DNA from 3 places in the Streptomyces sp. NPDC017979 genome. Region 3 is predicted to be linked to each of the others. Evidence: riboswitches for the same ligand, from Rfam matches in the RefSeq annotation. Region 3 holds a riboswitch; each other region holds the start of a gene.
The links. A riboswitch is a leader RNA that binds a small molecule or an ion and turns the genes downstream of it on or off. The one in region 3 is predicted to bind cyclic di-AMP.
Positions count from the first base shown of each region.

Region 1: it holds a riboswitch for cyclic di-AMP, as region 3 does, so the genes downstream of both, ACH4E8_RS18620 (M23 family metallopeptidase) here and ACH4E8_RS22400 (M23 family metallopeptidase) in region 3, are expected to answer to the same signal.
Region 2: it holds a riboswitch for cyclic di-AMP, as region 3 does, so the genes downstream of both, ACH4E8_RS14420 (C40 family peptidase) here and ACH4E8_RS22400 (M23 family metallopeptidase) in region 3, are expected to answer to the same signal.

Region 1 covers NZ_JBIRGU010000006.1:142,024-145,442, reverse strand. The annotation lists gene ACH4E8_RS18630 (GNAT family N-acetyltransferase) at 1-248, opposite strand, end outside; gene ACH4E8_RS18625 (HPr family phosphocarrier protein) at 451-732, shown strand; gene ACH4E8_RS18620 (M23 family metallopeptidase) at 907-1,686, opposite strand; cyclic di-AMP (ydaO/yuaA leader) riboswitch at 1,700-1,860, opposite strand; gene ACH4E8_RS18615 (M16 family metallopeptidase) at 2,168-3,419, opposite strand, start outside.
Region 2 covers NZ_JBIRGU010000004.1:331,402-334,820, forward strand. The annotation lists gene ACH4E8_RS14405 (PASTA domain-containing protein) at 1-113, opposite strand, end outside; gene ACH4E8_RS14410 (ATP-dependent Clp protease proteolytic subunit) at 386-1,015, shown strand; gene ACH4E8_RS14415 (hypothetical protein) at 1,029-1,346, shown strand; cyclic di-AMP (ydaO/yuaA leader) riboswitch at 1,653-1,849, shown strand; gene ACH4E8_RS14420 (C40 family peptidase) at 1,853-2,329, shown strand; gene ACH4E8_RS14425 (ATP-binding protein) at 2,377-2,808, opposite strand; gene ACH4E8_RS14430 (8-amino-7-oxononanoate synthase) at 2,973-3,419, opposite strand, start outside.
Region 3 covers NZ_JBIRGU010000009.1:19,223-22,641, reverse strand. The annotation lists tRNA gene ACH4E8_RS22410 (tRNA-Met) at 89-162, shown strand; gene ACH4E8_RS22405 (PP2C family protein-serine/threonine phosphatase) at 310-1,434, shown strand; cyclic di-AMP (ydaO/yuaA leader) riboswitch at 1,668-1,813, shown strand; gene ACH4E8_RS22400 (M23 family metallopeptidase) at 1,825-2,823, shown strand; gene ACH4E8_RS22395 (PrsW family intramembrane metalloprotease) at 3,111-3,419, opposite strand, start outside.

The sequences.
Region 1 (3,419 bases), on a different contig from region 3:
GTGACCGCGAGCCCGACCCGGTCCACGTAGTCGTGGTGGGTGAAGCGGTGCACGTCCTTGGGCGACAGATGGGGGTAGGGCGCAAAGAAGCGGTAGTACTTCGACTCGTCCGAAACCTGTTCGTAGAAGCTGACCAGCCGGTCGGCGTCATCGACGGTGATGGGGCGGATGCGCGCGGTACCGCCGTCGCGCAGCACCACGTCCGCCTCCCAGTGGTCGGGGTAGGCGTGGTCCCGCTCGGTCTGCATGGCAGAAAGCGTACGGCGCGGACGCCCTGCGGTGGTGCGGTCGGACCCGACTCGGGCACCATCGCCGGACGCGCCCCGACCCGTGGGCCGTCCGGCCGGGAGGGGGGCCGGCCGCGGGTCTACGGTCGGTGGGAGCACCCGGGGCGTCGTGAGAGACTGACCGGGACTGGTCTAGACAACAGCTGATTCGAAGGGCAACACCATGGCTGAGCGCCGTGTCACCGTCGGTTGGGCCGAGGGCCTGCACGCCCGACCCGCCTCCATCTTCGTCCGCGCCGCCACGGCCTCCGGCGTCCCCATGACGATCGCCAAGGCCGACGGCAACCCGGTCAACGCCGCCTCCATGCTCGCGGTGCTGGGCCTGGGCGCGCAGGGCGGCGAGGAGATCGTCCTCGCTTCCGAAGCCGACGGCGCGGACGCCGCCCTGGACCGGCTGGCCAAGCTGGTCGCCGAAGGGCTGGAGGAACTGCCGGAGACGGTCTGAGCCACTTCTCGCTCGACCTTCGTGGGCACGCGGCTCGTGCCGCACCAGAGGCGCTGATCCTTTCGGGTCAGCGCCTCTGTCGTTCCCTACGACCAGCAGGGAGCCGGCCGACGGAGAGCCGAAGTGCCCCGGCGCGGTGCGCACCGGGGCACTTCGAAAGGCGAATCCGCCGGGTCAGACGTTCACGCCCCGGGCGCGCAGATACGCGACCGGGTTGACGTCCGAGCCGTAGTCGGCGCCGGAGCGGGCCTCGAAGTGGAGGTGCGCCCCGGTGGAGTTGCCGGTGGAGCCCGCGCGACCGATCTGCTGACCGGGCATCACGGCCTGCCCCTCGCCGACGGTGACCGCCGAGAGGTGGGCGTACTGGGTGTACGAGCCGTCCCGCATCTTGATGACGACGTTGTAGCCGTACGCGCCGCCCCAGCCGGCTTCGACGACGGTGCCCGCGCCGACCGAGACGACCTCGGTGCCGGAGGAGGCGTGGAAGTCGATGCCGCTGTGGCTGCCGGAGGACCACAGGGAGCTGTTGGCCTGGTACGAGGTGGTGACGTGCGAGCCGGCGACGGGCAGCTGGTAGGAGTTCAGCAGCCGCTGGCGCTCGGCCTCGCGGGCGGCCCGCTCGGCGGCCTTGCGCTCCGCCTCGGCCTTGCGCTTCGCCTCCGCCGCGGCCTCGGCGCGGGCGACGGCCTCGCGCTTCTGGTCCACGGCCTGGTCGGTGACCTGCTCGGCGAGGGTGTCGGTGGCGGCCAGCATCTGGAGCGTGCCGGTGTCCTCGGCGCTCAGCGATCCGGTGTCGGCGTCGCTCCTCGGCTCGTTCTCCGTCGCGAACGCGGGGGACGCGAGGGTGCCGATCACCCCGGAGGTGGCGAGGGTCGCGGCGCCGGCGATGCTCGCGCTCCTGCGCGTCACGCGGCTGGGGGCACGGTGCTTCCCGGTGGGGCGGGCGAACGCCATGGCGGGTCCGGTCCTTTCCTTCCTTCTCGCCTACCGGGTTAGCTGACGGGTTCGGAGAGAGGAAGGTCTCCTACGGCTCCTCCGCAGGCCGCGGAGGGGCCGATTCACCCCGGGGGATCTGGGTCCCCGGCTCCCCTGGGCTCACGCCCGGCGGGGACTCGGCGATGACTGTCCGTGCCGCGGGTGCGGCGGGCTCCTGGCGAACAGCCGGATCGACGCTAGGCGGGCCCGCTCGCGTTCGCCAAACAAACGACGATCTTTGTTGGCTATGCCACAGCACGTGTCGCCCGAGTTCCCATCAAAAAGGACATTCGGCGGCGAGATGCAACGCTCGGACGGCGAACGTGCAACGGACGCACGGCCGTCGGGTGACGGTTCGATGGCGCCGGTGTGCCCGACGTGTGACGACTGGTGCCGGCACGGTCCCATGGCGGAGCCCCGGCGTCCGCGGACGCCGGGGCTCTGTCGTCAGAGGGCTCGGTCAGCCCTTGACCACCGTCACCTCGCCGATGCCCAACGCCCGCACCGGCTCCGCGATCTGCGCCGCGTCGCCGACGAGCACCGTGACCAGCCGGTCGACGGGGAAGGCGCTCACGACCGCCGCGGTCGCCTCCACGGTGCCCGTCTGGGCCAGCCGCGCGTACAACTGCGCCTGGAAGTCGTCCGGAAGCTGCTGCTCGACCTGGTCGGCGAAGGTGCCGGCGACCGACGCCGCCGTCTCGTACCGCAGCGGGGCGACCCCGACCAGGTTCTGCACGGCGACGTCGCGCTCCGCGTCCGTCAGCCCCTCCGCGGCCAGCGTGCGCAGCACCTGCCACAGGTCCGCCAGCGCGGGGCCGGTGTTGGGCGTGTCGACGGAGCCGCTGATGCCGAGCAGCGCGGCCCCCGACCCGTCCGGCGCCGAGGACAGCACCTGCGCGAAGGCCCGTACGCCGTAGGTGTAGCCCTTCTCCTCGCGCAGCACGCGGTCCAGGCGGGACGTCAGGGTGCCGCCCAGGCAGTACGTGCCGAGGACCTGGGCGGGCCAGACGCGGTCGTGCCGGTCCGCGCCGATCCGGCCGATCAGCAGTTGCGTCTGCACCGCGCCGGGGCGGTCCACGACGATCACGCGCCCGGTGTCGTCGGCGGTGATCTCGGCCCGGGAGTGCGCCGGGGCGGTGTCGCCCGTCCACGCGCCGAGCGTCTGCGCGAGCAGCGCGTCCAGGTCGACGCCGGTCAGGTCGCCGACGACGACCACGGTGCTGGTGGCCGGTCGCACGTGGGCGTCGAAGAACGCCCGTACGGCCGTCGAGTCGATCCGGGTGACCGTCTCCTCGGTGCCCTGGCGGGGCCGGGACATCCGCAGCGAGGCGGGGAACAGCCGCCGGTACAGCTCCTTGGCGGCGCGCCGGCCCGGGTTGGCCGTCTCGTGCGGGATCTCGTCCAGGCGGTTGCGGACCAGCCGCTTGACCTCGCCGTCGTCGAACGCGGGCTCGCGCAGCGCCTCGGCGAGCAGCCCGAGCGCCTTGGGCAGCCGGGAGACCGGGACCTCCAGGGAGACCCGGACGGCGGGGTGGTCGGCGTGCGCGTCCAGCGTGGCGCCGCAGCGCTCCAACTCGGCCGCGAACTCCTCGGCCGACCGGGTCTTGGTGCCCTCCGACAGGGCGCGGGCCATGATCGTGGCCACCCCGTCGAAGCCCTCGGGCTCGGCGCCCAGCGGGGCGTCGAGGATGACCTCCACCGCCACCACCTGC
Region 2 (3,419 bases), on a different contig from region 3:
AAGAGGACGGCAGCTCCGGGAATGACGAAGCGCTTGCGCGCCCAGCCGGGTCCCTGCGGCTTCGGAGCCTGCCCGCCCCACGGCGCCTGCTGCGGCTGCCCGCCCCACGTCATGCGATCCCCCCACGGAAGTTCTTTCGAGGGCCCGAACCTAACCGCGCCGGATCGGTGCAGACAGGCCGACCGACAGAAGGTGATGGATTCGTGATCATCATGTGGAGTTTCCGTGCCGCTCTTCACCTCTGGCGCGTGCACGCACCGCGAGAAATGCCCCCTGACCAGCAAACCAGCCGCCGCCTTCAGAGGCAGCCCTCTTTTTGCGCTTCTGTACGTCCTGTACATTTCTCACAGATAGCGCGCCGCCGAGAACCACCGAGAGGTACGCCGTGATGCAGCCCGCCGCCCGATACGTCCTGCCGCAGTTCACCGAGCGCACCGCGCACGGGAACCGCACTCTCGACCCCTACGCCAAGCTGCTCGAAGAGCGGATCGTCTTCCTCGGCACGCCCGTGGACGACACCGCGGCGAACGACGTGATCGCCCAACTGCTGTACCTGGAGTACGCGGCGCCGGAGCGGCAGATCTCGCTCTACATCAACTCCCCGGGCGGCTCGCTCAGCGCCATGTCCGCGATCTACGACACGATGCAGGTGATCACCTGCGACATCGAGACGACCTGCATCGGGCAGGCCGTCTCGACCGCGGCGCTGCTGCTGGCCGCGGGCGCCCCCGGCAAGCGCCTGGCCCTGCCGGGCGCGCGGATCGTGCTCCAGCAGCCCGGGCTCGACGAACCGACCCGGGGCATGCCGTCGGACCTGGAGATCGAGGCGCGGGAGATCCTGCGGCTGCGCGCCCTGATGGTGGAGTTGTTCGCCCGGCACACCGACCGGTCCGCCGAGCAGGTCGCGGCCGACCTGGAGCGCGACACCTTCCTGGACGCGGCGACGGCCAAGGAGTACGGGCTGGTGGACCACGTGATCGGCAGCCGCAAGTCCTCGTTGGCCGGCCGCGGCTGACGGGAGGCGCGCCGTGCCCCGTCCCGAACCGCCGCCACTGCCGCCGCTGCCGGCGCTGACCCGCGCCGAGGCCGACCTGATCGACGGCTATCTGCGCGTCGTGGACCTGGTGGGACGCATCAACCCCAGCCGCGGCGACCTCACTTACTCCTCGCTGCGCGCCGCCCAGGCGCTGGTGGCGCAGGCGATCGCGGTCAAAGACGCCCTGGCGCTGATGCACGAACGCGGGGAGGACGCCCTGCACGCCGCCACCCTCGCCCGGGCGCTGCGGGTGCTCGACGGCGAGCGGCGGGCCCTGCGGGTCACCATCCCTGACGAGTCACCCCCGTGACGGCTCGTCATCCGACACGTCAACCGCCATCCGGGTTCCCACCGGGATACCTCGTTTGATGTAGTCGCGACATCTCCGGTCGATACGCTCAAGTTGCGCGGGACGACGATCCCTCTAGCGGAATGTCCTATTCCAGTGCTGGTACGAGCCTCCCCCGGTGTCCACAACCGACGGGAAAATGCGGCGCGTCCACCTGAATGGCGCATTCGTGTTGAAACTCACATACCGCCGTTTTGACTCGGAAATCCGGCATTGCGTGGGACAAGATCCCTGGGACGACAAGCCCCCGTCACCTCGGCGGGGCGGTCCGAACGGACGCCGAGTCCTGCCGCCGTTCCGGATGACTGGTCGACAGGAGTGCTTCGGCAGGAGTGGAGGACCCGAGCAGTACGGGACGGCCGGTGCGCCGGACGTTCCTCGGGGTGAAGCCGCGACAGCGGCCGGGCACCTTCGTCCGCCCGAACCCGACAGGTCACCCTTCACAGGCGGCTGACGAAGGGTTGCGCATGACTGCGCAGATGAACGTCCCGTTCCTGATCGGCCGGGCGGGCGCGGTTTCCGCGCTGACCCTCGCCGCACTCGGTGGCTCGATGCTCGTACCGGGCGGCACGTCCGAGGCCCAGGCAGCAACTGCACACGCGGGCAAGGCGCTCAAGGTCGCCGCGGGCAAGAAGGGTGCGCCCTACCGGTGGGGCGCGGCGGGCCCGCGCCGCTTCGACTGCTCCGGCTTGACGCTCTATTCGTACAAGAAGGCCGGCAAGAAGCTGCCCCGGACCGCCCAACAGCAGTACAACTCCACGCGTCGGGTCTCGACCGCCAACAAGAAGGTGGGGGACCTCGTGTTCTTCCACTCCGGGCGGAGCGTCTACCACGTCGGGATCTACGCCGGGAAGGGGAAGATCTGGCACTCGCCCAAGCGGGGCTCCTGGGTGAAGCTGGACAAGATCTGGAGCAGGAGCGTGTCGTACGGCCGGGTCCGCTGACGGCGGTCCGCTGACGCTTCGAGCGCGCCGGGCCGTCGGCCTGTCGGTCAGTCGGTTCGACGGGCCGGCCAGGGCAGGGTGACCCAGACCGTCTTGCCGCCGTCCGCGGTCGGCTCGACGGTCAGTCGTCCACGGCTGTGCGCCGTGAGGCTGCGGATGATGACCAGGCCGCGGCCGTTGTCCTGGCGCACGGCCGCGGGCAGCCGCTGGGGCCACCTCGGGTGGCTGTCCGTCACCCCGAGGCGCAGTTCATCGTCCCGCTCCAGCAGCACGTCCACCCGGAAGGTGGGCGACTGGCCGAAGGTGTGCTGCACGGCGTTGGTGGTGAGTTCGGAGACGATCAGCCGGATCGTGTCGAGGGCGTCCGACCCCGCGGGAAGCCCCCACCCCGTCACGGCGCCGGTGACGAACCTGCGGGCCACGGAGACCGAGGCGGGCTCGGTCGGCAGGGTGATGGCGGCTTCCTGGAGGTCTGCCATGGCGACGTCGTCCCTTTCCACCGGGGCCGTGCTCCGACTTCGTAGCCGATGGATGCGCGGACGGCCGCGGACAGTGCTTCGCGCGCCACACTGCCACTCATCGCGGTACCGGGTGAGGCGATCCGCCAAGATGCGTAGGGATTCATCGCCCGAAGCGGTGAACTCTACGACGCAAGGCCGTTTTTGGACACTCCCCGCGCGCCCGGGGGCGCCGTGCGCACGACGGTCTCCACCGCAGCGGCGATCTGTTCCCCCGTCAGATCGGCGCGGGCGGTGAGCCGGAGCCGGGAGATCCCGTCGGGCACCGACGGCGGGCGGAAGCAGCCCACCCGCAGCCCGGCGGCACGGCAGTCGGCGGCCCAGCGCAGCGCCGCTTCCGGCGCTGGTGCCCGCACGGACACCACGGCGGCGTCGGGGCGCACCGCCATGAGGCCCGCCGCGCTCAAGCGCTCGTACAGGTCCCTCGCCGCCGTGCGCACCCGGCCGGCGCGCCCGGGCTCCGCGCGCAGCAGCCGCAGGGCGGCGAGGGCCGCACCGGCCGCCGCGGGGGCGAGTCCGGTGTCGAAGATGACCGTACGGGCGGTGTTGACCAGGTGGTCGATCACCCGGGC
Region 3 (3,419 bases):
TGAGCACTGCCTGAGCACCGGGCCCCGCCGGTCGGGGGCCCGGTGGTCGCGAGCACTGCTCCGGATGGCGTAGAGTTGTGTTCACCGACGCGGGGTGGAGCAGCTCGGTAGCTCGCTGGGCTCATAACCCAGAGGTCGCAGGTTCAAATCCTGTCCCCGCTACTGAAGGCCACGGCCCGGCACTCGAAAGAGTGCCGGGCCGTAGTCGTTCCCTCCCGGGTCTCTGGCCCTACGGGCGTCCCCCGGCCGGCCCAGCCGGCTCGCCGTCCGCGCCCCCCGCCCCGAGGCTGAGGGGGGAGGAGAGCACCCGTGGCGGAGGAAGAGCAGCGGAACAACTTCGGTGCCCGGCGCTTCGCGCGGATGCTGCCGGCGCTGATGATCATCGTCGGGGTGGTCTACGACCTCTCGACCCCGGGGAAGTTCACGGCGGTGCCGATGTTCACGGCCGCCCCGCTGATCGCCGCCCCGTTCTTCTCGTGGTCCGTCACGCTGGCGACCGGCGCCTTCGCCGTGCTGACCGAGCTGGCCCTGGACGTCTACAACCACTCGATCGGGCAGACCCAGGCGTACACCGAGCTGACCACCGTCGTCACGGTCTCGGCGCTCGCGCTCTTCATCAACCGGGTCGTCGCGCGCAGCAACGAGCGGCTGGCCTCCGCCCGGGTGATCGCCGAGACCGCGCAGCGCGCCGTGCTGCCCACCCCCGCCGAGGAGATCGGCGGGCTGCGGATCGCGGCCCGGTACGAGGCGGCGCTCGCGGACGCGTTCATCGGCGGTGACCTCTTCGCGGTGCAGGACACCCCGCACGGGGTACGGCTGGTGGTCGGGGACGTGCGGGGCAAGGGGCTCGGCGCGGTGGAGGCGGTGGCCGTGCTGATCGGCTCGTTCCGGGAGGCGGCCGAGCAGGAGGGCGCCCTGGAGGGGGTGGCGGAGCGGATGGAGCGGGCGCTGACCCGGGAGGCGGGGCGGCGGGGGGAGGGTGACGTGGACTCCTTCGAGGGGTTCGCCACCGCGGTGATCGCGGAGATCCCGCACGGGCGGGGGGTCGTACGGCTGGTGAACCGCGGGCACCCGGAGCCGCTGTTGCTCCGCGACGACGGGGAGTTGGGGCGGCTGGCGCCGCAGGAACCCGCGCTGCCGCTCGGGATGCGGGCGCTGGGGGAGTGGCCGGACCGGGTGGAGGAGCACCCGATGCCGCCGGGGGCGACGCTGCTGCTCTACACCGACGGGCTCTCGGAGGCGCGGGACGCTTCCGGGGCCTTCTACGAACCGGGCAGCCGGCTGCTCGGGCGGGCCTTCCCGGGGCCCGGGGAGCTGTTGGACGCGCTCATCGACGACGTGCGCCGGCACACCGGAGGCGGCTCCACGGACGACATGGCGCTGCTGGCGGTCACCCGGCCCGCTGCCCTCCCGTCGAGGCTCCACGCAGCGTAGTCGAACGGCTGCTCGGAGCGCGCGATATGACGTGCTGTCAGGGGCATGGCGAGGGTGCGGTGCCGATTAAACCTCGTTCGGGCCGCTCAAGTCGCCCGAATCCGGCCGCTTGTGTCCCGGTTGGTTCCGCGATCATCGTTAACGATCATGGGGACCGGCTTGGAATACGGTCCCCCTGTCTATTAACGTTCGATAACGCAGCGCGGTCGTCCCAGTCGCCGTCAGGGCGACGCCGTGCGCACGCGCCGAATCCCGCAAGGGAACCGGGGAACCACCTCTTGGGGTGAATCGGATGCTTCGCAGCCTGCGAAGCGTTCCGTAGGAGACCTTCCTGCTCCGAACCCGTCAGCTAACCCGGTAGGCGAGAAGGAAGGAAAGGAGTACGCCTCAGTGGCGTCCAACAGCCCTGCCCCGGAAGCTCCTGCCGGGTCCTCAAGGACCGGTGCCTTCAGCGAAAACGGGGCCGAGCGCTCGTACGGCGAGTGGAACCCCAGCGCGGAGACCGTCGGTTCGTCGCGCGGCCGCCACCGCGTCCTGCGCCAGCAGCGCAGGGCCTTCGCCCGTAGCTCCACCGTCCTCGGCGTCGGTGTCATCGCGGCGGTCGGCGCGGGCGGCATCGCCACCGCGCAGAACAAGCCCCCGGTCTCCATCTCCCTCCCCGACGGTCTCGGGGGCGGTGACGACAAGAACGACGACCCGTCCGGTGACGACCAGTCCACCGAGGGCGCCAGCGAACTGATGGCCATGGGCGCCACCGCCGAAGGCGGCGCCGGCGAGGCCCTGCGCTCCCGCATCCTCCAGCAGGCCGAGCAGCAGCAGGCCCAGGCCGAGGCCGCGAAGCAGGCCGCCGCCGACAAGGCCGCGAAGGAGAAGGCCGAGAAGGAAGCCCAGGCCAAGGCCAAGGCGAAGGCGGAGGCCGAGAAGAAGAAGGCCGAAGCAGAGGCCAAGGCCAAGGCGGAGGCCGAGCGCAAGGCGAAGCTCGCGAAGATGTTCGCGCTGCCGCTCTCCTCGTACAGCATCTCGGCGACGTACGGCCAGTCCGGCTCCATGTGGTCCTCCGGCCAGCACACCGGCCTTGACTTCGTCGCCTCCTCGGGCACCCCGCTGAAGGCCGTGGGCGCCGGTACGGTCAAGTCCGCCGGCTGGTCCGGTCCGGCCTACGGCTACCAGGTCATCCTGGAGCTGAACGACGGCACCGAGATCATGTACGCCCACATGTCGTCGGTCAGCGTCGGCGCGGGCCAGAAGGTCGTCGCGGGCGACGGCGTCGGGCGCGTGGGCGCGACCGGCAACGTCTCCGGTGCGCACCTGCACATGGAGGTCAAGACCCCGGGCGGCGCCACGATCAACCCGGCGTCCTGGCTGCAGAGCAAGGGCCTCTCGGTCTGAGTCGCTGAGCGCATGGCGCTCAGCGCGACGGCTGTGACGAGTGGTGCGGTGCGCCGGGGCCCGTGAGTTCTTGAGCTGCCAGCTTCGGCTGGTGTGCGGGCTCGGGCGTCTTCGGCGGGCCGCCCTGCACTGCCTCGTCCCGCCTTGCTCGGCCTGACCTGGCTCGGCCTCGTCGTACGCCGTCGTCCCTGAATCGCCGATGGTCCTGGTGTCACCCCCCGACGCCAGGGCCGTCGGTCTTTTTGCGTGCGCACGGGTGCGTGCGCCCGGGCTTCGGGGGGTCCGCGTCACACCCGGTACGGGTTGTAGCCCTCGTAGTCCCGGTACGGCGGGGGCACCCAGACCGCGCCCGTCGACCGCGCCGCGTACGTCAGTGCCGGGCTCGCCACCTCCTTGCGCCGCCACATGTGGTGCAGCAACTCCTGCTCCCGTGCGACGAAGTCGGGGTCGACCGCACCGCGCTGCGCCCGGTGGCGGAGGAAGGCGAGCGAGGTCGCGAAGCGCTGGTACTCCGCCACCGCGTGCGCCGCCGCCGGCCCCTGCGTACGCCGGGCGAAGTCACGGGCCGCGGTGCGCGCCCGCATGGAGGCCAGCGC